One region of the Oceanobacillus sp. FSL W7-1293 genome, then DNA from elsewhere that is predicted to be linked to it. Evidence: riboswitches for the same ligand, from Rfam matches in the RefSeq annotation. Region 1 holds a riboswitch; the other holds the start of a gene.

Region 1 (15,175 bases):
CTGCAAGATCATTATCCTTTAAAAACCGTTCCGTTTCGGTCCATGTTGGAAAATCTAATGCGACAAAGACACTCATACCTGTACGCCCCTTCTATTAATTACATCTTGCACAGACGTATATTGATAGTTCATTAGTGTTTCTGGAAGCGCATCAATGATATCTACACACGCAAAAGGATTTTGGAAATTGGCTGTACCAATTGCTACTGCATCTGCACCAGCCTGCAGGAATTCCAGCACATCCTCGGCAGTAGAAATGCCCCCCATGCCGATAATCGGAATAGACACCTGCTGCCGCACTTCATAAATCATCCGGATTGCAATCGGCTTAATAGCCGGACCGGATAATCCGCCAGTCTGATTGGCAATCAGCGGTTTTCCAGTCGGCAAATGCAGCTTCATACCCGTTAATGTATTTATCATGGAAAGTCCATCCGCACCGGCTTCTTCTACGGCTTTTGCCATTTCGACAATATTGGTCACATTAGGGGACAGCTTCACATACACAGGAAGATTACTCGCCTCTTTCACTGCGGATGTAACGCGTTTAGCCATTTCCGGATCTGTGCCAAATTGAATACCGCCCTCTTTTACATTGGGACAGGAGATATTTAATTCTAATGCATGCACATCCTTAGTCTGATTAAATGCACTGGCTACAAAAATATATTCCTCTAATGAGCTTCCAGCAACGTTTGCGATAATAGATGTATCATATGCAGCAAGTCTGGGAACTTCATTGGCAATAATCCGCTCTACTCCCGGATTTTGCAGACCAATGGCATTTAACATGCCTGAAGAAGTTTCTGCAACACGCGGCGTCGGATTTCCAAAGCGTTCAAATTGCGTTGCCGCCTTCATAATAACAGCGCCTAACCGGCTTAAATCGTAGAATTCACTGTACTCCTTGCCAAACCCAAAGCAGCCTGATGCCGGCATAATCGGATTTTTTAATGTTAGTCCAGGCAATTTCACCTCTAGATTCATAAAATAACCTCCTGCGCAGAAAATACGGGACCGTCACTGCAAATCTTCTTATAGCTGTTATCCACCGTCGGCAGCACACAAGCCATACATGCACCGACTCCGCAGCCCATCCGTTCTTCCAGAGATACTTTTCCTGCCGCATCTTTTAATTCTGTGGTCACAGCGCGGAGCATTGGCAGCGGTCCGCAGCTGAAATATTGATCAAAGGCGCCCACTTCAGAAAACACATGTGTGACAAACCCTTGATGTCCATAGGAGCCATCATTAGTGACTACATACGTTTCCGTTATTTTCTGGAATGCTTCTTCGTAAAAGACATAATCCTTGGATTGAAATCCTAATACAGCAACAAGCTCCACATTCTTTTCACTCAAGCGCTTGGCGAGGTGGTAGATGGGAGGAACCCCAATTCCTCCACCTACTAACAGAATACGTTCTCCTTCTTGTACATCATCTACCTGAAAACCATTTCCATTTGGACCAAGTGCATCGACTGTCATTCCCGGCTGATAAGCTGCTAACGCTTTTGTGCCGCCGCCGACGACTTTAAACAAAATGGTGACGGTGCCTTCCTCTGAATTGACCTTGGCAATTGAGATAGGCCTTCTTAATGTAAAACCGGGGACAAGCAAATGCAGGAATTGTCCCGGCACAGTTTGCTGACTGATTTCCGGCTGATACAATGTCATTTCAATTGTTTCTTTGGCGATTGTATCAACAGCGATTACTTCCATTTCATGTCTTTTCTTCATCATTGCTTCACCTTTTGCTGGCTAATGGATTGTGCTGTAAATGTTGTGGAATCAATGACATTGATAATTGCATTCACCGTGTCTAAGCTTGTCAGGCTTGCAATGCCATGCTCTACTGCTTCACGGCGGATTAAGAAACCATCCGACCTTGGTTTTTGCCCAGAATTAAGTGTATTGATAACAAATTGGACTTTTCCTTCTTCAATGATGGATAATACATTCGGCTCGTCTACCCCTACTTTACCTACTTGAACAACAGGAATATCGCCTTCTTCCTGAATAAAGGATGCTGTCCCTTGTGTTGCATAGAGGACAAACCCAAGCTGATGGAACCGTTCTGCTACTTCCAGCATTTCTGCCTTGTCCTTATCGGCAACGGTCAATAATACGCCGCCTTCTTGCGGAACTTTTAATCCGGAAGCAATAAGTCCTTTATACAATGCTTTTTCTAATGTTTTATCATAACCGATTGCCTCGCCGGTAGATTTCATTTCTGGTCCAAGAATGGTATCCACACTGCGTAATTTTTCAAAAGAGAAAACTGGAATTTTGACAGAAACAAGATTCTGCTCAGGTAAAATACCAGTTTCATAGCCCATATCGGCTAATTTCTCACCTAAGATACATTTCGTAGCAATATTTGCCATCGTTACGCCGGTAATCTTGCTTAGAAATGGAATTGTTCTGCTGGCTCTTGGATTTACTTCAAGCACATAAACATCTTCATCACGGATAATAAATTGGATATTGATTAGCCCTTTTACGTTCAATGCGCTTGAAATCTTCACTGCTGCATCCAGACATTTTTCTTTTACAGCTTCACTTAAACGCTGCGGAGGATATACAGCCATCGAGTCACCAGAGTGGACTCCAGCGCGTTCGATATGCTCCATGATTCCAGGAACAATCGTTGTTTCTCCATCACTGATGGCATCTACTTCTGCTTCCATTCCTGTTAAATATTTATCGATTAAAATCGGATGGGCAGAATCCACACCATCTGATTTCGCTAAATAATTTTCCAGCTCTTTTTCACTGTATACAATTTCCATACGGCTGCCGCCAATAACATAAGAAGGGCGTACAAGTACCGGATAGCCAATTTCATTTGCTGTTTCAATTGCCTTATCTAATCTTGGTACTGCCTTTCCTTGCGGGCGAAGTAAGTCAAGCTCATCTAATAATACTTCAAATTTATCGCGATCCTCTGCACGATCAATTGCTTCCAGGCCAGTACCTAGGATTTTCACTCCGCGGCGTTCCAGTCCATCTGCCAGATTAATCGCAGTTTGACCGCCAAACTGCACAATCACGCCTTCTGGTTTTTCCAGTTCAATCACATGCATGACATCTTCCAGCGTAAGCGGCTCAAAGTAAAGTTTATCGGAAATCGTAAAATCAGTAGATACGGTTTCCGGATTATTATTCATAATAATTGCTTCATAGCCCAGCTCTTTAATTGCAAATACCGAATGCACGGTCGCATAATCAAACTCAATCCCTTGTCCGATGCGGATTGGTCCGGAACCAAGCACGAGGATTTTCTTACGTTCTGTTACTTCCGATTCATTTTCTGTTTCATACGAGCTATAGAAATAAGGTGTTTCCGACTCAAATTCTGCTGCGCAGGTATCTACCATTTTATAAACCGGGAAGAGATTGTTTTCTTTTCTTAATGCATATACGTCATCCAGCGGAACATCCCAGAGTCTGGAAACCTGCTCATCTGCAATGCCCAGCTCTTTTGCTGCTTTTAACACTGCCATATCGTTTTTATTTTCAATCAAGGCTTTCTCTGTTTCAATAATTTTATTTAAGCTGTTTAAGAAGAAACGGTCAATCTTGGTCATGTCAAAGATTTTATCGACCGAATAACCGCGGCGCAATGCTTCTGCCAAGAGAAAAATACGTTCATCATCTGCACGCTTCAAGCGTCTATCTAATGTTTCTTCATCTAAGCCCTCTGCTTTTGCAAGGTAAAGCTCTTCTGTTCCCATTTCCAGGGAACGTACACCTTTAAGTAAGGATTCTTCCAAATTACGGCCAATTGCCATTACTTCACCAGTCGCCTTCATCTGTGTGCCTAAACGGCGGTCTCCTGATGTAAATTTATCAAATGGAAAACGCGGGAATTTAGTAACCACGTAGTCTAACGCCGGCTCAAACATCGAATAGGTTTTACCGGTAATCGGATTGATAATTTCATCGAGCGTATAACCAACCGCGATTTTCGCTGCAATTTTGGCTATCGGATAACCTGTTGCTTTAGACGCCAAAGCAGATGAGCGGCTGACACGCGGGTTCACTTCAATAATGTAGTATTGGAAGCTGTATGGATCTAATGCCAGCTGAACATTACAGCCGCCTTCAATTTCTAAAGCACGAATAATTTTCAAGGAAGCATTACGCAGCATATGATATTCCCGGTCACTTAAGGTTTGTGACGGGGCCACAACAATCGAATCCCCTGTATGAATTCCTACCGGGTCGATATTTTCCATGTTACAAACCACAATTGCCTGATCCTTATGGTCACGCATCACTTCATACTCTATTTCTTTAAACCCTGCAATATTTCGTTCAATCAGACACTGGTTTACTGGAGAAAGCACCAGTCCGTTATGTGTGATTTCCTTCAGCTCTTCCTCGCTGTAGCACATTCCTCCGCCTGTACCGCCAAGCGTGTATGCCGGGCGCACAATGAGCGGATAGCCGATGGTATTGGCGAAATTAACAGCCTCCTCCACGGTATGTACAATTTCACTTTCCGGCACTGGCTCATCCAACTCATTCATCAAGGTACGGAACAGCTCTCTATCCTCGGCCTGCTGAATCGATTCCGGTGCGGTTCCCAGAAGCTGTACTTTATGATCTTCCAATACCCCTTTACGGACAAGCTCCATAGCAAGGTTTAAGCCTGTTTGTCCGCCTAATGTCGGCAAAATAGCGTCCGGATGCTCTTTACGAATAATTTTTGTTAAGAATTCTTCTGTTAAAGGTTCCATATATACTTTATCTGCAACTGTGTTATCTGTCATAATTGTTGCCGGATTGGAGTTGGCTAAAATAACCTCATAACCTTCTTCTCTCAATGCTTGACAAGCCTGAGTTCCAGAATAGTCGAATTCGGCCGCTTGTCCAATGACAATCGGGCCAGATCCAATCACGAGAATTTTTTGAATATCTGTACGTTTAGGCATGAATATGAACCTCCTGCTTCTTCACTTGCTGCTTCATCATTTTTAAAAATTCATCAAATAGATAATTGGTATCCTCTGGTCCCGGAGATGCTTCCGGGTGGTACTGTACCGAGAACGCCGGATACTTCGTGTGTCTTACTCCCTCTACGGTTTCATCATTGATGGCGATCTGTGTCAGTTCAAGCCCCGTATTTTCAAGGGAATCTGGATTTACTGCATAACTATGATTCTGGGAAGTAAGGTACGTTTTATCATTCTCTAAATCTTTCACTGGATGATTCGCACCGCGATGTCCAAATTTCATCTTTTCTGTATTTGCCCCGCAGGCTAAAGACAGAAGCTGATGTCCAAGACAAATTCCAAATATCGGCACCTGCCCGAGAATCTCTTTGATCATTTCAATCGCTTCCGGTACATCTTTTGGATCTCCCGGTCCATTTGTCAGCATGATGCCGTCTGGACGGAGACGCAGAATGTCCTCTGCACGATAGTTATAAGGAACCACCGTAATTTGGCAATCCCGTTTCGTTAATTCCCGCAGAATACCATGCTTTGCACCAAAATCAACCAGTACCACACGGCTTCCTCTGCCTGGAACAACGTAAGGCTTGCTTGTGGATGTCTGTTTTACTTGGTCTCTAGGAAATTCCGCATTTCTCAATTCTTCTACTGCTTTTTCTACATCTTCTTCCGCAGAAAGGATAGCTGCTTTCATCGTTCCATGCTTGCGAATAATCCGTGTTAATTTTCTCGTATCGATTCCGGCGATTCCGGGAATATTATTCGCCTTTAGGAAGCTGTCGATGGTCTCTTCATTCCGGAAATTGGAAGGCTGCTCACTATATTCTTTCACAATCAAACCATGAATAAATGGTGTCACTGTTTCATAATCGTCTCGATTGATTCCATAGTTTCCAATGAGAGGGTACGTCATCGTTACAAATTGTCCGCAATAACTTGGATCGGTGATAACTTCCTGATATCCAGTCATTCCTGTATTAAAAACAATCTCTCCCTTGGAAACTTCTTCGCTTCCAAAACCGTATCCTTCAAAAACTGTTCCATCTTCCAAAATTAAATTACGTTTACGCATGGTTGCCCTCCTCAAATACGACCTTGCCATCTACCATTGTCAGGACAGGGAATCCTGTTACCTCCCAGCCATGGAAAGGTGTATTTTTCCCTTTAGAAGCAAATTGATAGCGATCGATTTTTGCTGTTTTCCCTAAATCAATAATGGTTAAATCTGCTGGCGCTCCTTCTTCCAACGTTCCATAAGGAAGTCCGAACACATCCGCCGGCTTTTTCGTCATTCTATCAATCAATTCATGTAAATTTAGTACGTTTTTTTGTACCAGATGAGTGTATAACAATGGAAAAGCTGTTTCTAATCCAACAATTCCGAATGGCGCTTCTAAGAAACCATTTGCTTTTTCTTCCTCTCCATGCGGCGCATGGTCTGTTGCGATAGCATCCAGTGTACCATCTAAAAGCCCTTCAATCAGTGCTTCCTGGTCATCCTTTCCTCTTAACGGCGGATTCATTTTGAAATTTGCATCATTTTCGGTAATATCAGATTCATTTAATATTAAATGGTGTGGAGATGCCTCCGCTGTAACATGAATACCAGCTTTTTTTGCATCACGGATGACGCGAACCGATTCCTTCGTGCTGACATGACAAACATGATAGTGACAGCCGGCAGCTTCAGCTAACAGGACATCTCTGGCAATTTGTACGGATTCACTTAAAGATGGAATCCCCGGCAGGTTTAGGCGCTTGCTTACTTCTCCATCATGGGTTACTCCGCCATAGACCAGGGAATTATCTTCACAATGAGCAACAATTGCCGCACCGCATGCAGCTGCTTCCTTCATGGCCTGAAGCATTTGATTGGCAGTCTGTATACCTACCCCATCATCTGTAAAGGCAAAAGCTCCCTGCTCAAACAGCGCTTTAACATCTGTGCGTTCTTCACCTTTTAAACCTTTTGTAATCGAAGCGTAGGGAAGAACACGGATAACAGCATCCTCTTTAATTTTTTGAAGCAGCTGCTCCAATGTTTCCGGGCTATCCGGAACCGGATTCGTATTTGGCATTGCGCAAATAGTAGTATATCCTCCTTTGGCAGCTGCTTCTGTTCCTGTACGAATCGTTTCTTTATACTCTCCGCCCGGTTCACGCAGATGCACATGCACATCGATAAACCCTGGAGCAACAAGGTTATTCTTTGCATCAATTGTGTTATCCGCCTGCTCTGTTACTTCCGGGGCCACCTTTTTGATTTTACCGTCTTCGATAAGCACCTCACAGTTTACCAATTCATTAGATGATGTTAAGCGTTTTGCGTTCGTTAATTTCGTTTTCATTGATAATCCCCCATTCTTTTAATACATGAATTAAAATTGCCATTCTGACATAGACACCATTTTCCATCTGTTTAAAAATACGTGACTGTTTACTTTCTACAAGCCTGCTGTCGATTTCCACCCCTCTGTTGATTGGGGCGGGATGCATGATAATCGCGTGTTTCTGCATTTTTGCAGCTCTTTTCATTGTTAAACCATAGAGGGTGAGATAATCTGAAGTTTCTGCTTTATGAATATGACGCTCATGCTGAATTCGCAGCAGCATCACGACATCCGCTATTTCTACCGCCTCATCCATCGTGATATATGGATAATGTAAGCTGGTATCTTCAAATCCTGGTGCTGCACTCAAGTAAACTTCAGCTCCTAATTTCTCCAGAGCAAGCGCATTCGACCTGGCCACCCGGCTGTGCTTGATATCACCAGCGATAACAACCTTCCTGCCTTCAACATGGCCAAATTCCTGGTACATTGTCAGTAAATCCAGCATGCACTGTGTAGGATGCTCTTCTTTTCCGGAGCCGGCGTTGATAACCGGTATGCTCAAGTAACCTTCTTCTTCTATTTCATCTATCCAATTATCAGATGGATGACGCACGACTAACACATCTGCACCTATAGCTTCAAAGGTTTTCGCTGTGTCATATAAGGACTCTCCCTTGACAAGGCTGGAAGCTTCGGTATGAAAATCCAGCATCTCTAAACCAAGTTTTTTTTGTGCAACTTCAAAGCTCATTTTCGTTCTTGTGCTTGGTTCAAAGAACAGGTTGGCTGCAAATAACTGTTTATTCATGGTTCTTGGTGATTTTCTTATCAATTCGGCTTCTTTCAGAATTTGATTCATCGTTTCTTTCGACAGCTGCTGCATCGACATAAAATGTTTCACGATTCATCTCTCCCTCTTTGGTGTCATTCTTTAAAATTGATTTTTATTATACAAATATATGTGTTCAAAAAGTTGCTAACAGGTTTTGATGGGACGAGTAATCGCAGCAACGGTTTTAATAGACCGAGTAATCGCAGGTCTCAATGTTCTCAGGTTAGTGCGACCGCTACGGAAAAACACTACGCTTTCCATGGGCCCCGAGCTCATCTCCTTTAAAGAAGACTTGCTGATTGGCAAGCCGTCAGGCGCAGACAGAAGCATAGTCGCACTTATGCCCCGCGGGTAGAAAAAAAGAAGTTCGCTTTTTTTCTGCGAGGTCTTCACCCTGGGACTGGGACTGCAATTACTCGTCCCATCGAAGAGCTTTTGCGATTACTCGCCCCACCGAAGACCATTGCGCTTTCCCATAGGAGTCTCCGTGTTTTTACTCCGCTAGATAGGTTTTATTACTATCTATATCAAAATTAATAAAATTCATTAACCTGACAACATTGGTAACCGCAGTCCCATCGGATAAAGCAAGTCAACTAAAGAGCTCTTCATTTATCATTTAGTGACTTTTTGAACTTCCATAAAAAAAGCTCCCTGCAAAGGTTGCAGAGAGCTAGACGAATACCCTATAAGCATTCGCTATTCTGAACAACCTTTCAAATCTCTCTGGATCTGATTAAAAGTTATCATGTATTCTTTTCATAAATAGAAACAAGGTCTACTTGATCTTTTTCACTTAACTGAACAACAACAATTTCTTGTTCAGAAGTAGGTATGTTCTTGCCTACATAGTCAGCCCGAATAGGCAGCTCGCGGTGACCGCGGTCTACCAAAGCTCCAAGCTGAATCGTCGCCGGTCTGCCGACATCCATTACGGCATCCATTGCCGCACGGACAGTTCTTCCTGTATAAAGAACATCATCAATCAGAATGACCTGCTTGTTCGTTATGTCCATATCAATAGAAACTGAGTTAATTCGCGGTTCTTCGTGATGATCCTTTTTTTCCAAATCATCCCGGTACATGGTAATATCTAATTCGCCAAACGGAACTTCGATGTCTTCAATTTGCTTAATTTTTTCTTGAATGCTTTTCGCCAGCGGAACGCCTCTTGTTTTGATTCCAATTAAAACAAGGTTCTCTCCACCTTTGTTTTTTTCCAGAATCTCATGGGACATTCTGGTCAATGCTCTATTTATTGCTGCAGCATCCAGAATCTCTGTTTTTTTCTTCAAATTAGCCCGCTCCTTCCAAACTGCATAAAAAATGCCCTTTTCCTGCTGATGGAAAAGGGCATACGTGTACCGTAAGCAAACTTGCTGATCGCAGCCTTCCTAGCCTCACAGGACTATTGTTAAAGGTCTTTATTTGTTGTTACTTATTATGTCAGAATATGACGGGTCTGTCAATACATTTTGCGGATTTGGTCGAGCGCCTCCATGAAGACAGCAGGCGGTGCTGCTTTGAATTCCATCTGCTTCTCTGTTTTTGGATGGATAAAAGCAATTTGCTTCGCATGGAGAGCCTGTCCTTGGACATCTAACGATTTTCGCTGACCGTATTTTGGATCGCCTACAATCGGAAAGCCAATATATTGCATATGCACACGAATTTGATGTGTTCTGCCAGTCTCTAATTGGCATTCCACATGCGTATAGTCAGGGAAACGTTCGAGCACGCGAAAATGAGTAACCGCCTGTTTTCCATTTTCAACGATCCCCATTTTTTGACGGTCTTTCGGATCTCTGCCGATCGGCGCATCGATTAACCCGGTCTCATGGCCAATTTCTCCATGAACAATTGCTTCATACGTTCTTTTTAATGTCTTTTCCTGCAGCTGCTCTGATAGATACTGATGGGCGTAGTCATTCTTCGCAACAACTAAAAGTCCGCTCGTATCCATATCGAGACGGTGTACAATCCCGGGGCGCTCCACACCGTTAATTCCTGATAAATCAGTGCAATGATATAATAACGCATGGACCAATGTCCCGGTGTGATGACCTGCAGAAGGATGGACAACCATCCCTTTTGCTTTATTCACCACCAGCAGGTCCTCATCTTCATAAACAATATCTAAAGGAATATTTTCCGGCTCTAAAACAAGCGGTTTGGTTTCAGGTATTTCCCATGTAAGGCTTTCTCCGGTTTGGCATTTTTGATTTGCTTTCACTGCTTCTCCATTCAGCTTGACATTGCCTTCTTCTATCCAGCCCTGAATTTGAGAACGCGAATATTCATGCAGCACATCCGCCAGTATTTTATCCACTCTTTTTTTATGCTCTGTTTCTGTCACTGTATGCTGGTTTACTGTCATTTTTTCTCTTTCCCCCGCTTTCTCTCATCCAAAATAATTGCAATCATCACAATCACCACACCAATTGTAAGAGATGCATCTGCGACGTTGAATATCGGAAAATTATAATTAAAAATATAGAAGTTTGCAAAGTCTACTACTTCTTGATATAAAATACGGTCGATGAAATTCCCGACCGCCCCTCCAATCAATACACTGACCCCGACAGCAATCAGGCGGTCCTGTTTTCCATGTGTATGTAAAAAGTATATTAACCCGGCAATCACAATAACCGTAATAATGTAAAATAACGTCATTTGTCCTTCTAAAATACCCCATGCTGCTCCTGAATTCCGATGTGAGGTAATATAAAAGAAGTCCTCCACAATCGGGATGGATTCACCTATTTCCATTCGTGCAGCAACAAGCCATTTTGTCCATTGGTCTATCCCAATCAGGACAAGTGTAATCAGATAATATCTCCACATGTTCATTTCTCCAATCTAAAGCAAATCTGCGCCTTTTCAGGGTTCGTTTACCAAGCTTTCTTTATCTTATCCTTTCTGCTGGTAATTTTCAAGAAACAATACGGCTTTCCTTCTTTCTGACAGCTGCATCTATCGGTTCGTAAGCATATGAGCATATAAAAAATCCCCTCCGGCCGTTTTATAAACGGGCAGAGAGGGATTTTATCAGAAAATATATCATTTAAAATTGAAAATCAACCTTTGTATTCTCCTGTGATTCATAGCCTTTCATATAGTTAATTCGCCTTTGGGCGGCTGATTGGCTTACTTGTTCATCGGCGTGGTAGGAGGAGCGTACTAATGGTCCAGCTTCACAATGCGAGAAGCCTTTTTCAAGGGCAATATTTTTCAATTCTTCAAACTCATCGGGATGATAATACCTTTCCACATTCAAATGTTTTTTGGTTGGCTGTAAATATTGTCCGATGGTCACAATATCCACGTCATGCGCCCGCAGGTCATCCATTGCCTCGATAAGCTCTTCTTTTGTTTCGCCCAGACCTACCATTATACTTGATTTCACAGGAGTGTCGGGAGCAATTTCTTTAACTCGCTGCAGAAGCTGCAAGGACCGGTCATATCTTGCAATTGCCCGAACCCGTTTCGTTAAACGTCTCACCGTTTCAATATTATGATTGAAAATATCCGGTTCGCTGTCCATCAGTGTATGTAAGCTTTCATAGTCCCCTTTCATATCCGAAGGGAGAACTTCTATTGTACAGCCTGGATTCTGATGACGAACTGCACGGACTGTATTGGCAAAAACAGCCGCTCCTCCGTCCTCCAGGTCATCACGCGCAACCGCTGTTATAACGACATGCTTTAATCCCATAATTTCAACAGAGTCAGCAACCCGCTTTGGTTCTCCCAGATCAACTCCGCTTGGAAGACCAGTTTTGACGGCACAGAATCGGCAGCCCCGTGTACAGGTATCTCCTAAAATCATGAAAGTTGCCGTTTTTCGCTCGCTCCAGCATTCATAAATATTCGGACACTTTGCTTCCTCACAAACTGTGTTCAGCCGTTTATCCCGCATTAAGTTCTTTAATTTTTTGTATGATTCATTGGTGTTGATTTTTGTTTTCAGCCATTCTGGTTTACGAATATATTCTGATTGTTTAGCCAATGCCAGCACGCTCCTTGTTTGAGTTGATATTCCACGCTTCCGTTTCATACTTTGATTGTGCTAATTGCTCTACTTCATCCCACTCAGCTTTGGTTAATTGCAGAGGATGAAATTCTAAACCTAAACCTTTCTTGAACCCTTCTTTGAATGCATCCGCCAGTATATCATACCGATGCTCTCGACTCGTTAATTGATTAATCGTCACCGCTTTTTTAGAAAATGCAGCCCGGCTCCGTTCTCTTATTTTTTCGGAAGAGAATACAAATAAATCAAAAAGCATGTTTGTATCCATGCTCATAGGAATAGACCCATGCTGCATCAATACACCTTTTTTCCTTGTCTGTGCGTTTCCAGAAAGCTTTTTACCGTCAACAACCATTTCATAGAACGCAGGTTTTTCGAAGCATATTGCTGTTCTTCCTCTGGCACTTTCTCTGTCCAGCGTTGCATATTCTGCAGGAATCCCTAAATTGCGATATCCTTCAAATATTCCTTCTGCCAGTACATGATAGGCCTCTTGTACAGATACAGGAATATCTGGATCACTCTCTGTAATAACCAGGCTATACGTTAATTCATCGTCATGAAGCACGGCACTGCCGCCGGTCAAACGACGGACGAACTGACACTGATGCCGTTCTACCGCTTCCAGATCAATTTTCTTATCGACTTTTTGAAAGTAGCCAATCGATAAACTGGGCTTTTCCCAGCCATAGAAACGTAATGTCGGCGGAATTTTACCTTCTTGATGCCAATTGATCAAGCACTCATCAAAAGCCATATTCCATGCAGCATCTCGAAAGCCTGTATCGATAAACGCCCACTGTTTTTTCAATATCGTCACCTCCAATGAAAGAATTTCTTGTTGCAGGAGCTGTTCCCTGTTATGCCAAGCTTCTTAGCGGCCCTTCTTGATCATCAAGCTTAAAAGATACAAGCGAAATGGGGAATAGATTCAATAAAAAAAAGACCCCATTCCACAGAATGCAGCCTTTGATAGATTTATTGATAAATAGATAAATTATCCAATTCCTTATCGACTGCACATTCCCCACGCTAGGATTATCTAGTTCGGGTGCCAAGGGTCAATACAGAATGTCTTTCTCAGCTTAACAGCTCCCCCAGTGCATAATACTTATTCAGTTTACAAATTAAGTCTACTGGTAATTTTTATAATTGTAAAGAAAAATACAATAATTAGCGTTTACAATTTTTTTTGCAGATATGTAAAAACAGGAGCCAGCTTTCTCAAAAAGCTGGCTCCTGTTTTTTAATTCTCATAATTTTCTTTGACAACACTGGCACATCTCGCACATAATGTTGGATGATTTTTGTCTTCGCCTACTGTTTCTGAAACAACCCAGCAGCGTTCACATGTTTCACCTGGATGTTTTTCAACGGCAACCTCAACATAATCATATGCTTTACCTGTTCCTTTTTCATCTGCAATAACTGTTTCTGAAACAATAAAGTATTGATGCAGATGCGTAATATTTTCAAGCACCTGCTTCGTTTCTTCATCAAGCGGTACGATTGTAATTTTAGCTTCCAATGATTTCCCGATAACCTTTTCGCTTCTTGCTTCTTCGAGTGCTTTCAGAACATCATCTCTTACTTCCATAAAATGATCCCATTTTCCGACAATGTCTTTTGCCCCTGCAACCTCCCGCGGCTCAGGAATATCTGTTAAGTGAACTGTTTCTTCCTCCACTCCAGGGATATATTCCCAAACTTCTTCGGTTGTGTGCGGAATTATTGGAGCAAGCAATTTCACAAGTGTTGTTAAAATTTCATAGTAGCCTGTTTGAAGACTGCGACGGCGCGGATGGTCTGCAGCTTCAATATACAGGATATCCTTCGCAAAATCTAAATAGAAGGAACTTAAATCAACAGCACAGAAATTATGGACCTGGCTGATTACTGGTGCAAATTCAAAGTGCTCATAATTATCACGTGCATTATTTAAGATTTGCTGCAGACGATAAAGCATATAACGGTCTACTTCCTGCAATTCTTCATCGTTCACGCGATCTTTGCTAGGATCAAAATCAGCAAGGTTCGCCAGTAAGAAACGGAAGGTGTTCCGGATTTTACGGTAGCTTTCCGAAGTCTGTTTTAAAATAGCATCCGAGATACGCACATCTGCCTGATAATCCACGCTGGAAACCCACAGACGCAAAATATCGGCACCTAATTGTTTTTGTACTTTGGACGGATCAACCGTATTTCCTAATGATTTACTCATCTTGCGTCCATTTCCATCCAGCGCAAACCCATGGCTGATAATATTTTTAAATGGCGCTTTGCCTGTTACAGCAACAGATGTAGATAATGAAGAGTTAAACCAGCCGCGATACTGGTCACTTCCTTCTAAATACACATCAGCCGGACGATCAAGTTCTTCCCGGTTCATCAACACCCCTTCGTGTGAGGAGCCTGAATCGAACCAAACATCCATAATATCGACTTCTTTAGTAAACTTGCCATTAGGGCTATGCTCTGAAGTAAATCCATCCGGCAATAAATCCTTCGCTTCTCTTTCGAACCATACATTGGACCCATGTTCACGGAAAAGTTCGGATACATGCGAAATCGTTTCATCCGTAATGATGGCTGTGCCGTCTTCTCCATAAAATACTGGAATCGGAACTCCCCAGGCACGCTGTCTGGAAATACACCAATCTTCACGATCTCTCACCATATTATAAAGTCTTGTTTCTCCCCAATGCGGATACCAATGCACTTTTTTAATTTCATCAAGAATATCCTGACGGAAATCTTTAATGGATGCAAACCACTGTGACGTTGCACGGAAAATCGTCGGTTTCTTTGTTCTCCAGTCATGCGGATAAGAGTGAGTGATAAATTCTAATTTTAATAAGGCTCCATTCTCATCCAATTGTTCTGTGATGACCTTATTTGCTGCATCGTAGAATAAACCTTCAAAACCTGGCGCTTCACTTGTAAAGACACCCTTTTCATCCACCGGGCAGAATGCATCGATACCATATCTGCGGCAAACATAGAAGTCATCTTCCCCG
Region 2 (15,175 bases), 740 kb from region 1:
TCCAGCACCTCACGCAAGGCCTCCACATATATTTTCTGTTCATAGATGGAGGCATTCTCTAACCAGCAAGTAATGACGCCATTCTCTTCTTCTGTCTGGATGAGGGAAACAGCTGGCTTTGTCTCTATCCAGCTTGACTCAAATAAGGCCTGGTATACTGTAGTTCCAACTTCACTCATGCTTTTCTCGATACTAATATTACGAAATAAGATTTTGAGTAATCTCCAAATGAATGGGGAAGCAATGATAAGAGCAATAGCTATAATAATAACAACCGCCCATAAAAAAGCACGAAAATCATCTTCCAGAATGCGGAAATTCGTTATTTCACCAAGTACATTATCTACAAAGAAAAAAATGATAGAAAGTATCGCGAGAATCAAGGCCTTGAGGGTATTCGTAAATAAAAATGGACGCGGCACCTGCTGTTTTTGGGTAGACATCTCTTCCTTTAAAGTCCCATCTATTTCAACTGCCGACATCCAGCGCTGGAAAAGCTGCTCCCTCTTCTTCGCCAAATCACACATCTGCTGGTTGGACTGTTTTTTATCGATGCTGTAAAAGGGTGGTTCAGCCAATGATAGTCGACTAATCCCTGTTTGAATCACATTCTTCTGATGCCCCAAACCAATTAAGGCCTTAAAACGTCTTTCCAATGCAAAGTAGTCCTCCCCGCCATCTGGATTGGTAGCGTCTAAACAAACAAGATGCCATATATTGGCTGTTTTTTGCGGGTTGTTTTTCTCTATACGTATCGCTCTCCCGCGCATCTGATTGGACAACATAAAAGAACCAACATAAGAAGCAAGAACTAATGAATTAATAAACGGTGCATCCCAGCCTTCTCCAAGTAACGCAGCTGTACCAATTAATACAGTGATTTCGCCACGTTCAAATAATTGCGTTATTATTTGAACCATTCTATGCCGTGCGCTGGTATTGATAGTGATTTCTACATAACCTGCATCATAGGACAGTTCAGTTGCTATTATAGAGACATCCCATTGTTCGGCAAAATCTTCACAGGCGGCCAATGCCTTTTTGGGAATAATAACAATCGATCCAGTTAAAACCCCGAGCGAAACATCCAATTCTTGACGGCGCAATTGTTCAAAAACAGGCACAGCTCCCAAACGCCGGAGATCCTGCTCATCCTCTGCTTTCTTAGGCAAATCGTCTCGTCTAATATAATCTGTAAGAATAACCTGGCGCAGCTCTGTTCCTAATTCCTGTGCCTCAAAGCCCGTGACCCGCTGGATACTGTTTAATTTCGACGGGCTCTGCACCAATAAACGATTAATTCGATCATTTGCTGTTAAGACCACCCTGCGCTTTTCAACAGCTCCGAGACGTTGAAGATAAGACTGTATTTCTTTTAGTACAGGCTGCTCTTTATCCATATGCTTATCTTGATATAACAGGTGAGTCAGCATGAGTTCCAGCCATTCCAAGCTCCACTCCGGAATTTGTTTTTTCTTCAAGCCCATTATCGGAAGCGGCTTTATCCAGGCCGTACTTTCCACTTCCTTTAAGAAAATAAGCATACTGGAAAAATAGGCCGCCTCCGACAGGATTTCTTCTGCATATGTATCCGGATCCGTAATCCATGGATGTGCTTCCACTTTAACAATAAGTGCCGTGTTATGACGTATGGATTGTTGAAACGCTAGGATCTGGCTTCGAAATTGATTAATTTCCTCCTGCTCCTCATGAGGGGGGTTGGATATCCAGACATAATCTTGAAACGGAGCTAGCTCTGCTTCTCGTACCAGCTCTGCTATGCTTATTTCAGCATCAATCTCGCCGCACAGCTCCAAATAGCGGTTCCATTCCTGGATGGATACATCATATGGCGGAGTAGCTGTCAAAGCCACAATAGCTGGATTAGTAAGTTTTTCTCTAAAAGAAACAGAAGAACGCCACCATGCAGTGCGTAAATGATGCGCCTCGTCCAGTACCAATGTCTTTACATGGGAAGCAAGCTTTTCCTGTACCTCTTCCTCCTGATCAGTCATCCATTGATGAAACCCTTGATAGGTTGCAACTGTGACCAAAGCCTTTTCCTTTAGATCTGTTGTAATCCATTCCGGCTGATCACCGCCCTGATAAAATAATTCTACAAAACGGGTCACCCATTGGTCGCGGATGGCGATGGTCGGTGCCAGTATTAAAGCGGGCTGATTAAAACGCAGCATCATCTCCAGCCCGATAACTGTTTTTCCTGAACCAGGAGGGGCTACTAAATGTAAATGACGTTTGTTCAGATAGATGCCCATATCATCTATAATAGCTTGTTGATAAGATCTCCATGAATATTTTAATTGTATACGTTCAGGAAAGCTGTCCATATCTGTCTCCCCATTTCCTTGCTCTCTATTCTATATTATCATCATGATCAGTGAAAGGAGATACGCTTATAATTGGCATTTCCATCGTTTATCCCACTGTCACATCTTTTTATTCACATTATACGATTCAAGTGGAGAATCTGTCTATTGCTGCAATATTGAGTAATCATTTACTATTCTTTGTTCGTATCTATTTTGGTATTTTTGCTTATTTAATGACTAGTTATACGAATGTTAATACGTGTTTTCATAGCTTAATATAATAACTTATAACATATTCTTATATACGAAAAAGCAACCAGCCTAAATGAGATTCATAGGCGGTTGCTTTCTTTGCGTTAAATCGCGATAAGGTTTTTAACATAAAGTAAATCTGTCATCTAGTTCCTAAGCTTAATAGGTCCACACTTTAGCTGGAAGTTCTTGTACTCCAAATTTCAGTGCATCGTCTAAATCTTCCTTATAAATATCCAGGTGGCCATTTGTAATAGCACTCCCCCGGTCTTCGCACACGTAAGTTTCATCCAACTCTGGGATATGTATTTTCGTGCCAAAAGGAAGAGACTGCGGACATGCAATTGTCCTTCCTTCTTCTACTTCTTCACCAGATGCTGTGATACCATAGGCAGGATCACCAGGTTCTTTACCAGTAGATTCAGGACCAGCTGTATAAGCGGTAACCGTAAAAGAAGCTCCATTTTCATCTGGTATTGTTATTGTTTGACCGGCTTCAATATAAGCGGAGTCCGATATAGATGGATTTGCCGCAATGACAGCATTAACGTCTACCTGATAGTTTTGTGCGATTCGATACACATTGTCTCCTGGTTGTACTTCATGATACTGCTCCGCAGATGCGGTCCCTGCAAAGAACACGAATCCAACCAAAGCAAGAAAAATTGAAAAAATATACTTGATAATAACACCTTCCTCTCCAATATGATAGTAACTATCTTCCCCTCTTCTTAGCTTATAAACTTAAATTCTATCTATTTAATCTAATTGTAATAAAAATGAAAAAATTGAAATATATTTTATTCCATTGATTATTTTCCCAGGGATGAGAATGCAGCTAAATCATTTGCGTAAACGTTTAATCAGTTAATTACTTTTTCATACCACAATAGTACCTTTTCTGTTTGTAATGCAAAGGTAAATAGTTCAATAAAGTAAACGGAGTTAAAAAGAAAGCGATAAATAATTCACAAATACTCGAATTATTTATCGCAGGAAATTATCATTATCAAATGCTTTTAAGCGTGATTCATGATCGTATTGTAATCAGTTTGATAAGTCTGACCCTCAGTTTTAACTTCTTGTTTTAATTTCAAGATAAGGAAATGATATGGCATCCAATAATTTTGTACCGTTTTTTCTTATCAATCAGTTATATTCTATGTATGAGTGTAGTAATTAACCTTTCATTTACAAAAGAGAAGGAATCTCTATCAAGTCTCTATATGTTGGTTTGAGGGGGTAACACAATGAGTCATCTGATACATTCACAGAACAATTTTGATAGAGAAACCTTATTCCTTATCGATAATGATAATCATTATCACTTGAATTGTCAATACATAATTGCAATATTATTTATTTGAAGAAACAGATTCATTCATTATAAAACAATATCCTACTGGTTAATTACGATTAAATCAAATGATGATGGCGGACATAGAACGGAGAAATAATAATCCTCTGCAGAGTCCCACTGCTTATGCCAGGCCTCATCCGCATACCCCTCTCTTACATTACTCCTATAACGGCAAACCGCTGGTAACACATCCACTAGAACCTTAAAATCAACAACATCAGAGAGTTCTGACAGCGAGCTATAAATTTCATCAAGAATAATGACCTTTGAAGGCGCGTCCGTTACGGAAGATGGTGTCAGACCGGTTCCCGTAGAAAAAGAGAAAAGATGATATTGAACGCTCTCCCCTGCTATAAGCGGTAACGTAGATTTTCCTGCGCCACTCCCTCCGTCCAGCGACACCACTAAAGGATTGGTTCGTCCTTTCAGGCGTATATTTATAGCAGATACTATTTGGAGGGTAGCTTCCTTTGTTAATTGATTATTTTTCACGATTATCCCTCCTCTGGATTAGACGCAAGTTTAAATTCACTATCTACAAGTATTCATTTCTTTGGAATAAATGCTTTTTAAACTAAATTTTCTACTTCGACATGTTTGCAGCTTGCCATTACGCACATTGTAACATAAGAAATTTTGATTACATTGTGTTTTCAACAAAATTGCGCAGTTGGTATAATAAATAACCTTTCCCTTCCAGCAAAAAAAGAACCCTCAATAAATGAGAGCTCTTTAACCTTGAACGAATAAACTGGACTCATTAAAAAATTTGAAGCCGTTCTGTTCCTTCTTATCGGCTGCTCACTTTTTTACTTTCCGAAAGCCAGCCTTCAAAAGTGTAGGACATTTCCCAAAAATGAAGTTCATATTCTTTTGCAATAATAAATTGTTCTTTTACCTTTTCTTTTTCCTGGTCATTCATATCTTCAACTAAAGTGTTTAGTAAATTAATCATTTCGCTTGTTGAATCTTGAAACCAGTCACTTGCATACATTTTAATCCAGTTACGATAAATTTCCGGCTCCGGTGCTGCATGTTCATTTACTTTTCCGATATCCGCATATAACCAGTAGCATGGCAGTATGGCAGCGACAGTATGTGCTAGATTTCCAGACATGGTTGCTCGATATAAATGCGAAGTATAGGCATAGGCAGTTGGCGCTGGTTTGAAATTATCTATATCTGCTTGAGTAATATTTAAAATCTCAGCGTGTTCCTTATGCACGGTCAGTTCGGCTTCTGCTGTAAAGCGTGCTTTATCAGCTAAAAGAGCAGTCAGTTTAAAATCCTCAGCCTGGGATGCTGCAATCGCGTGGATCTTTCCGTAATGTTTTAAATAGTAAATATCTTGTAATATATAATACTTAAATGTTTCCAGCGGTAAATCTCCCTTCACAATTCCTTGCACAAATGGGTGATTTAAACTCTGCTCCCAGCTTTCTTTTGTTGCAGCACGTAATTCATCCGTAAATTTCATAAAAAAAACCTCCTCTAATCTTTTTTCTAAAGACTCGTAGAAGGAAGTATCTGCATACAAAAACATACACACGTAAAAACAACGCATGGTTTGTCTGCTTATTCTACTTCCCTCCGCTGGCCTTAACCAGATCAGGTTCTAAGGGTGCTAAATATACATTTATCTCAGCCGTCACGGCGCCCCTAGCAGAAAATTTAAATGTATTCGATTGTCTATTATGGTAGCAGAACAAATTTTTAAGTCAAGTCTTTTTAGTTTATAAAAAAATCAGCAAAGAAATAATCAAATCTATTAAAAAATAGGTTTCCAAAAAGCTAAAAAAACTAGTGTGTTTCACTCGTTAACATGGATAAATCATTATCTTAATGCTAGTATCCTTCTGATTTACAGCGGTTTCTACAGCTTCTTTGATATCATCCAAACGATATTTATGGGTAATTACATCTTCGAGACCAAGGTCCTGACTGCCAATTGCCTGAATTGCTGTCGGATAACTGTTTGCATAGCGAAAAACACCGTGAATGTCGTATTCTGAATCGACGATATGGGTAATATCTACAGGTATTTCTGAGGACGCAGGTAATCCGACTAATACAACCCTTCCTCCCCGTTTCGTAATTGTCAGTGCATCCTGTACTGCCCGGTTATTACCAGAAGTTTCAACAGCGATATCCAAACCGCTGCCAGCTGTTGCCTTTTCTATCTCCTCATGAATATTATCTTGTGTTGGATCAAATACCTTTGTCGCGCCAAATTTCTTCGCTAATTCTCTGCGATATGGTACCACGTCAGAGCAATAGATTTCGTTCACTCCGAATATTTTCGCAGCCTTGATCGCTAACAGTCCAATAGGTCCTAAACCGGTAATCAACATTTTATCATTGGGATGAACTTTTCCGCGCTGCATCGCATGAATGCCTACAGAAAGCGGTTCAATTAAAGCCCCTTCTTCATAGCTCATTTGATCCGGTATCTTAAAGGCAAAATCACTGCGAATCGTGATATATTCAGACCATGCTCCGTCAACTGGCGGGGTTGCCATAAATTGTACCTCAGGGCAGAGATTATATCGGCCTGATTTACAATATTCACAAGTTCCGCATACAACACCCGGTTCGACAGCTACACGATCGCCTGCTGCCAGATTCTCGACCTGACTGCCAGCTTTAACAATATCACCTGCTAATTCATGCCCTAAAATGAGTGGTTCTTCTACGACATAACGTCCGATTTTGCCATGTTCGTAGTAGTGTACATCAGAGCCGCATATGCCAATACACTGAACTTTGATTAATACTTCATTTTCCTTTGGTTCTGGTATATTAATTTCCTTAACCTCAATATCCAATGGCTTATTCAGAACTGCTGCCTTCATCTTTTTCATTCCACTACACCTCTTTGATATGTATTGTTTTGCCAAGCGTATAAATACGTCATCCTATACTATTTTGGAAAAATAGAGAGCTATAATTTTTTAAGAATATATTCTTCATTGTAACATGCGTGTTGATATACGATAAATAAACGTGCGGTCTTTCTCTTTTTATGGAATACAATGTGCTAATAAGCTCTTACCCTATTCTCTTAGAACAGCTTCTCAATGTAAGGCATTCCATTTCCTCCAAAATTAAAACACTATCTTTGTTCGAGATAGTGTTAATAAGAAGATAGCAGGTATCATTTAAATTCAATTTTTCTTGCTTATTATTTAGTATACAAGTGAGAAAGCAGCTTTCTGTTTTTCTCATCAAATTTTGAGTTGTGAGAAGAGACATAAATCTCATTATAGGCATCCGGCTTCATATACAGCTTTGCTTGATTCACTGTATTCGCTGCATCATTGTACGCGCCGGCAATTAAGTGCACCTTTCCATCGAATGAAAGAATATCACCGGCAGCATATAAACCAGCTATGTTCGTTTCAGCTTTTCCGGATCCTTTTACGAAAAAGTCCTGTTCAAGTTCTACTTTCAACGGACTTTCTTTAATAAATTTCAGCTCTCTGTCAAATCCATGATTAATGATTAAATCGTCCACTTCAAAACGAACTTTTTCCCCGGTTTTTTGGTTTTTCGTCAAGATTTCTTTGACATGATGACCTTCTTCGTCTGCAAGCAATTTTTCTATTTTTGTATTTTTATAGATATGGACAGAGGAGGCTTCCAGATGAGCGATATGCGCTTCCATCGCTTTGAATTCCTCCCCTCGATAAACCAATGATACCTGTTCCGCAATGGGCTCTAATTCGGTAGCCCAGTCAATGGCCGTATCTCCTCCGCCGGAAACAATCACTTTCTTATCTTTAAACCTGTCAAGGCTCTGTACTGTGTAATGAAGATTGCTTACCTCGAAACGGTCCGCTCCCTCTATATCCAATTTAATTGGTTCCAGAATACCTCCGCCAGTTGCCAAAATAACCGTTCGGCTAACGTATTTATGTCCTGTATGGGTTGTCACCACAAAACAATCTTCCATATTCTTTTCAAGTTTTTCCACTTTTTCATTTAAAATAACTTCCGGGTTAAATGTACGTGCCTGCGCTTCCATTTGCTCTATCAATTGAGCGCCGGTAATCGGTGTTAGTCCTCCTATATCCCAAATCATTTTTTCAGGATAGATATGAACCTTCCCTCCGAGGTTTGGTTTAAATTCGATAATGCGGGCAGATAGATCGCGCATCCCGCAATAAAAGGCCGCATACAATCCAGCCGGGCCACCGCCTATAATGGTTACATCTTTGCATTCTGTCATCGTCTAACAACCTTCCATAAGTTAAATTTTCTGTATTCTTTTTTTAATATTCGTGAGGATTCACACCAGATCGATAAAAAACACACGCTAAAATATTGGATAATATCTAGAATGATGCGCAAATTGGGAGATGAAAAATGTCTTCAATTACTTCAATTCGCGAACGCCTTAGTTGGACCTGGGACTGCGTTTACTCGTCCCATCAAAACCGCTAGATAAAGAAATCCTACTATTTAATGATAATGATAATCATTATCATTATAAATGTCAATGTGTCTTTTTTTATTTCTATCTTTTCGTTCCTGATTAAGCTACTTAAAAAACCGGTAAAAGTCATCTCATACACAGCAAAAAAGTCTTGTACCTAAAGGATTCTGCCGGTGCAGCTCTCTTTTTTAGTACAAGACTTCAAATTTCTTTCTATGAAAACAGCTATACTAATAAACCTCAAACTCATATTCATCGGATACGCTTATTGCATTGCAGAATATTAACATAAGATTTCAACCTTCTCTGTTGACTTTCGGTATTTCCTTTGTTTCACTCGCTTCTTCATCACTTATGATGCCTTCTGCTGATTTTTTAAATGAAGTCAGTGTTTTCCCTAAGGCAGAACCAATTTCAGGCAGTTTTTGGGGACCAAAAATGATCAAAGCCAGAATAATAATCAGAATCAAGCCTGGGATACCGATATTGGAAAGCCCCATCCTGTTCCCTCCTCTTTTATTCTATCATTAAACATGCTGGCTGTTTTTACTCACTTGGACCAATTGGCCTCCCTCATCGAGAAATTTAATAATCCCTTCCGCAGCCCGATATGCCAGTGCCCCTACCGTGCCAGTCGGGTTGTAGCCGCCATTATGGGCGAAAGCAGAAGCACCGACAACAAATAGATTATCGACCTCCCACATTTGTGAATAGTTATTTACTGCAGAGGTTTCTGGGTCAGCACCCATAATGACACCGCCCGTATTATGGGTTGTCTGGTATGGGACGATATCATAATGTTCGCTGATTTCTCTGACGTCCACGTGATCGGCACCCATTTCTTTTAGAATCTCTCCGGCTTTTTCCGAAAGATAGCGATGTAAGTTCCGGTCCTGCTCTGTAAAATCGTACGTTAACTTCAATAAAGGATTACCATATGCATCTTTATAGTTTTCATCCAAGCTTAAATAATTGTTGCGATGCGGCATGGAAGCTCCTTGTGCACCAACAGAAAGAGATCGATTAAAATAATGCAGTGACTGCTCTTTAAAATCCTTACCCCATGATGGCGTGCCCTTAGGAACTGGATTGCTTTCAATTGGCCGGCGTCCTGTTTGTGTAATTGATAAGGAACCGCCATGAATGAAATCTAAAGCTTTATGATCGAAATTATCTCCATTGTAATCATCTACGGTAGCCCCAAGCGAGCCTGCTCCCATAAAAGTGTTAAACTTCTCGTTTTCAAAGAAGCCCGTTGCGCCACCCCCGATTTGATAGCAATAATTCTTCCCGATGACGCCTTTTCCAGTTTCCGGATTATAAGGCTTGCCAATTTCTGATTGAAGCAGTAAACGCGTATTGTTTAATACATAGCTTGTCAAAATGACCACATCTGCAGGTTGTTCAAACTCCTCTCCCGTTTGCACATCGACATAACGGACACCGGTTGCCTTCCCATCATTATGAAGTACCTCGACCACGTTGGAGTCAGGCCGCAATTCAAAGTTTCCTGTTTTTTTTGCAGTAGGGAGAACGGTGATATTCGGGCTTGACTTTGCTCCGTACTCACAACCAAATCTCTCACAGAAACCGCAATACTGACAAGCATTGATTGTTTCCCCATCCGGATTTTCATATGCCTCCGATAAATTTGCGGACGCCATCTGGATAGGATGAAGATTTAAATTCTTAGCAGCTTTTTTAAAGCGATCCAAGATGGGAGTGCTTTTCATTGGGCCTGTCGGATAATCGTTCTTCCGAGGAGCTCCCATTGGATTCTCTTCTCCGCTGATGCCAGTAGTTTGTTCAAATTTATAAAAATAAGGCTCTAGCTCATCATAAGTGATGCCCCAGTCCTGTAATGTATAATCGTCGCTCAGCTTGTCCTTTCCATATTTTTTATCTGTTTCCGATTTGATTTCCAAGTCATATGGCAAAAAACGCCACGTATGTCCATTCCAATGATCACCAGCACCGCCGACACCTTCTCCTAGAAGAAATGAACCTAATTGTCTCATGGGCAGTGCATGTTCATCCCGTTTATTCCGAAATGTGATGGTTTCTTTCGAGGTATCCTGCATCAGCCCATAACGGACAGCGTAACGGTATTCATCATGAACCATATGAAAATCTTCTGTTCCTCTGTCACCGCCTCGTTCCAGACCAACGACTTTATATCCTTCCTTTGTCAACTCTGCGGCAATAATACCGCCTGTCCAGCCAACCCCAACAGTGACAACATCTACCTTGTCCAATTTCTTTGCCATATCAACAGCCTCCTCATCGTATTACAAATGATCGTTTAATGCTTTTGGTTCCATCTCTATAAAGCTTTCATCCTCAATTTTATCGGTATAACTCATTTGACTGCCTGGATATTCCTTCATTTTCCAACCGCGCATTTTATCATTCCCGCCATATAAAGGATCAGCATAAGCACCTGCGAGTGTTGATGCACGCAGCATTTTGAAAAACTCAGAGGACGCAACCCCTTTTAATTTTACTTCGTCATTTTCAAATTTTTGCAATATTTTATCCTGCTGTTCTCCTTCCAAATCTATAAAAGACTCCTTATAATCATTTTGGCTTTCCTGCTCTAATGCACGAATTCCCTGCATAAAGATTTCATGACGTTTTAATGCAGACTGATAGCCTTGAAAAGGGGTTCCCTTACGAAAGGGACCTTGCATATATTCTTTATCATTATTTCCATATGCTCCTGCTAACTGATGATCAATAAAATAGGGAACTCCAAGAGCTAACGCGCCAGGTCCATTATCATCTTCTGGAAATATACGCTCCGTCGCTGCACCAAGCGTATTAAAATCAGCATGTCTTGTGAAATACATTAATGCCTGGTTGAAATTCTCCTCTTCTTTTACAGTAGGTGCAGCTGGCTGTTTCGTTCCACTCCCACCAAAGCTTGCTCCAAACACAGATCCTATCAAACCGCCGCCGATAAGACCTCCTGCTACATACCCGGAATTCTTTACAAATTTTCTGCGTGACATCTTAGAACCTTTTGACTCTTCAGCCATTTTACTCCCGCCTTTCTAAAACAATTAAAATGTTACAACTAGAATGTAAAAAAACTCATTTTGAGTGAGTTATCAAGATGGGAAAGGAATGATTCTGCTTTGGATACGTTCTAAAACTTCCTGCTTTGCGTACCCTTTCTTTATTTCAAGTTTATTTTTCTATGTTCTCTCTATACGTTTTGATACTTTCACTAGTTTTTAGTTCGTTATTACATCTATATGTTTTCTCTGATGGTCATATACCTTGTAAGTCAAAAAATACGAAGATTGGTTTGTTGTTATTTCTAATATTCTATGGCAATCAGGTCATCTCTAAACAGTCAATTCAATTAAATATATAGATAACTTCTTTTACTCCATTTGGTTTCTTAAAAGGAACAATGTTTAATTAAAGTGCCTGCTTCTCAAAAAAGAAACTTTGGATTTACGATGATTTTAGTAACCAAATGAATACAGACTTATCGTTTGAACTACGCAATATAGATTTATTTTCCGGAAAATACTTCAGCTGCGATGAAGCGCTGATAAAGCGATTTATAGAAGGTGTTCGTATAAAATGAAAACATTAGTATTCGTTTTTCACCCCAATTTGGCTAAATCTCGTGGAAAGCGGTATTTAATTGAAGAAATAGAGAAGCAGCCTAACGTTACTGTCCACGATGTTTATAGAGCTTATTCCAAGGAATAAATCGATGTTCAAGAGGAACAAAAGCTGGTAGAAAATCATGATCGTATTATTTTTCAATTTCCTTTCTATTGATACAGCGTCCCTCCATTGGAAGCAGCTGTTAACTTTGTCGGTGCACATTATTTACCGCCATTTGCGCTGAATGGTGTCGGTCATCAAGGAGGAACAACTTGCTGAAATCACAAAAGAGTATGTAGATTATGCGTTGAACCCGGAGCTGCTTACCCCCTGCTATAAAAAGACACAGCGGAGCAGCCGTTTGCTCGATAATGACAAACAAACTAAAAACCAAACCTTATTTTATTGGAAGGTTTGGTTTTTAGTTTGTCAGGATCGGCAATTTGCTCTGCAATTGCAATTGCAATTGCTTCCTAAGGCATTAACTCATCATGAGGTTTAGTAAATTCAAAAAAAGAATTGCAGATGGGAAGAATATGCTTATACAATATAAAGCAAGGATGTTATTCAGTATTTTAAGAAATCATTGAAATTGTAAGAAACTGTCGAAATAAACAGCGTAAAATTGTATAAGAGGGGGAAGAACATGTCTATTAATTCTTTTGAAAACTATCCGATGTCTTGGAAACCGTTGCTCAATAAAAACAAAAAGCCAGTTTATCAAACTCTCGCCCAGCAATTGGAGGACGATATACTAAATGGAAATTTATTGCCAGGAACAAAGCTTCCCCCTCAGCGAGAGTTGGCTGATTATTTAGATTTAAATTTAAGTACCATTTCAAAAGCTTTTAAAATGTGCGGGTTAAAAGGCTTGTTAAGTTCATCTGTCGGCAGCGGAACTTTTGTAGCTTACGATGCGCTATCCAATGCCTATTTACTAGAGGATACAAAGCCAAAGCATTTAATCGAAATGGGCGCTACATTGCCTGATAATGATTCTTATAAACTACTTCAGCTCCAATTAAAAAGCATGGCACGGGAAACAGACTATGAAAAATGGTTTGGTTATGGCCGTGCCGGAGACAGTCTTTGGCAAAAAGACGCTGCCGTAAAATTTATCAAAAGAGGCGGCTATGAAACGACTGTTGACCATATCTTATTTGCAAATGGAGGACAAAATGCCATTACGGCTATATTAGCCAGTCTCTATAAATCCGGCGACCGTATTGGCGCTGATTCCCATACTTATCCTGGATTAAAAACGGTTGCCGCAATGTTTGGTATACACATCATACCGATCAAAGCAGAGAATCATATCATGAGCCCCTCTGCTTTTGAAGATGCCTGTAAAAACGAGCATATCAAAGGGATATATGTAGTTCCCGACTACCACAATCCAACAGCTTGCTGTATGCCTGTCGAAAATCGAAAAGAAATCGCAGCAATTGCTAAAAAGTATAACCAGATTATTATAGAAGACGCGACATATAACCTTCATCATAAAAAAGCATATCCGGCAATTGCCGCTTTTGCGCCTGAACAGACCATTTATGTTGCCAGTTTATCAAAGTCCATAGCACCAGGGCTGCGATTAGCTTATGTGGCGGCGCCGAAACAATATAAGGAGCTCATTTCAAAAGCACTGTATAATTTAAATATATCCGTCTCTCCCTTATTAGCAGAACTGGCAGCACGGACCATTGTATCCAACCAGTTTGAAGATTTAATTGAAGGACATCTTCATGAAGCGATTCGCAGGAATGAAGTTTTTGACCGTTATTTGGCTGATTGCACATGCTTGGGGGCTGATATAGGCATCTTCCGCTGGGTGCTGCTGCCAGGCAAAATAACAGGTGCGCAATTTGAATTGCTTGCCGCACAGCAAGGTGTACAGGTCTACGCAGCAGAACGCTTTGTAGTTGGTAACAGTTCTCCAGAAAGAGCTGTAAGAGTTGCCGTTTGTGCCCCGGAAACAACTGAAGAGCTCGAGCATGGCCTGATTATTCTTAAACGATTACTAGACAGCATCCTTTCATAGGATTGAAAGCATCTAAAATGCCTGAACTTTTGAGATGAAAGGATTCAGGCATTTAGATAAATATATGTGTTATTTCATTCTTATATCAAAAGATGTATACGCATCACTCTATGAAGCTCTTTTCTGTTTATTAATATCTGCCCAAATAATGATAGGTATAAGCAGTAATGAAAGAATCGCACCACCAATGGAAAGGAATGCATAACTGGAATTTGCTACAATCATTCCAGATATTCCGCCCCCTAACGCTCCGGACAAAGCAATCCAGACATCTACGGTTCCCTGCGTCTTCGCCCGGCTGTCTAATGAAGTAGAGTCTACCAGGATTGCGGTTCCACTAATCAAACCAAAATTCCAACCAAGACCAAGTAACACGAGCGCTGTAATAAGTACTGTCATCGAATCCGCAGGTCCCAACGCAGCTAAAACACCAGAAGCAAGCAGCGTAACCGCAGAAGCAACAGCCATCGCAGCCCGGCCGACTTTATCGACTAAGCTCCCGGTTATTAAAGAAGGAAAATACATTGCGCCAACATGAAAACCAATCACTAGGCCGACAGCCTGCAAGTCATGCCCATGATGCCCCATATGTATCGGCGTCATAGTCATAATGGCAATCATAACAAACTGCGTTAAAACCATTACTGCAGCTCCTGCCCAAATACCTTTCCTGTTTTTGGGTAGCCCACCCATGTTTTTTTCTGTCTTTGAATGGCTGTTGCTTTTCTCGGAATTAGAGATGGCTTTCGCTACAAGCAGCGGATCAGGACGCAGATAAAATAAAAGTACCAATCCTGCTAGTATATAAGCTGCTGCTGCTAATATAAATGGGCCTGCCAAAGCAGGTACTCCCAGAAATATCGCAACATCTCCCATAAATTCCACCAGATTCGGTCCGGCAACAGCGCCTAATGTAGTAGAAACCATGGCCATACTTACAGCTTTAGCCCGTTGCGTTGAACCTGCCAAGTCTGTTCCTGCATAACGCGCTTGCAGATTGGTGGCTGTTCCTGCCCCGTAGATAAACAGCGCAATAAATAAAAGGACAATGCTGTTCATTAATGCAGCCATAACGACACCAATGGCCCCAATCCCTCCAGTTAAAAAACCTGCTGAAAGTCCAAAACGACGTCCGT

What was found. Region 1 has a riboswitch for thiamine pyrophosphate ahead of MKY65_RS15605 (lipoate--protein ligase family protein). Riboswitches for the same ligand answer to the same signal wherever they lie in the genome.
Region 2: another riboswitch for thiamine pyrophosphate. It lies ahead of tenA (thiaminase II); the one in region 1 lies ahead of MKY65_RS15605 (lipoate--protein ligase family protein).

Annotation. Positions count from the first base shown of each region.
Region 1 is NZ_CP150212.1:3,166,485-3,181,659, forward strand. Features, by position in the region: gene pyrF (orotidine-5'-phosphate decarboxylase) at 1-76, opposite strand, end outside; gene MKY65_RS15555 (dihydroorotate dehydrogenase) at 73-987, opposite strand; gene MKY65_RS15560 (dihydroorotate dehydrogenase electron transfer subunit) at 984-1,742, opposite strand; gene carB (carbamoyl-phosphate synthase large subunit) at 1,739-4,939, opposite strand; gene MKY65_RS15570 (carbamoyl phosphate synthase small subunit) at 4,932-6,032, opposite strand; gene MKY65_RS15575 (dihydroorotase) at 6,025-7,308, opposite strand; gene MKY65_RS15580 (aspartate carbamoyltransferase catalytic subunit) at 7,265-8,194, opposite strand; gene pyrR (bifunctional pyr operon transcriptional regulator/uracil phosphoribosyltransferase PyrR) at 8,872-9,420, opposite strand; gene MKY65_RS15590 (RluA family pseudouridine synthase) at 9,591-10,502, opposite strand; gene lspA (signal peptidase II) at 10,499-10,969, opposite strand; gene lipA (lipoyl synthase) at 11,190-12,134, opposite strand; gene MKY65_RS15605 (lipoate--protein ligase family protein) at 12,127-12,969, opposite strand; TPP riboswitch at 13,165-13,267, opposite strand; gene ileS (isoleucine--tRNA ligase) at 13,405-15,175, opposite strand, start outside.
Region 2 is NZ_CP150212.1:2,421,498-2,436,672, reverse strand. Features, by position in the region: gene MKY65_RS11935 (DEAD/DEAH box helicase family protein) at 1-2,348, opposite strand, end outside; gene MKY65_RS11930 (LysM peptidoglycan-binding domain-containing protein) at 2,742-3,224, opposite strand; gene MKY65_RS11925 (hypothetical protein) at 3,982-4,434, opposite strand; gene tenA (thiaminase II) at 4,733-5,419, opposite strand; TPP riboswitch at 5,511-5,613, opposite strand; gene MKY65_RS11915 (NAD(P)-dependent alcohol dehydrogenase) at 5,760-6,803, opposite strand; gene MKY65_RS11910 (NAD(P)/FAD-dependent oxidoreductase) at 7,124-8,170, opposite strand; gene MKY65_RS11905 (twin-arginine translocase TatA/TatE family subunit) at 8,674-8,877, opposite strand; gene MKY65_RS11900 (GMC family oxidoreductase) at 8,905-10,644, opposite strand; gene MKY65_RS11895 (gluconate 2-dehydrogenase subunit 3 family protein) at 10,666-11,415, opposite strand; gene MKY65_RS11890 (PLP-dependent aminotransferase family protein) at 12,648-14,039, shown strand; gene MKY65_RS11885 (MFS transporter) at 14,148-15,175, opposite strand, start outside.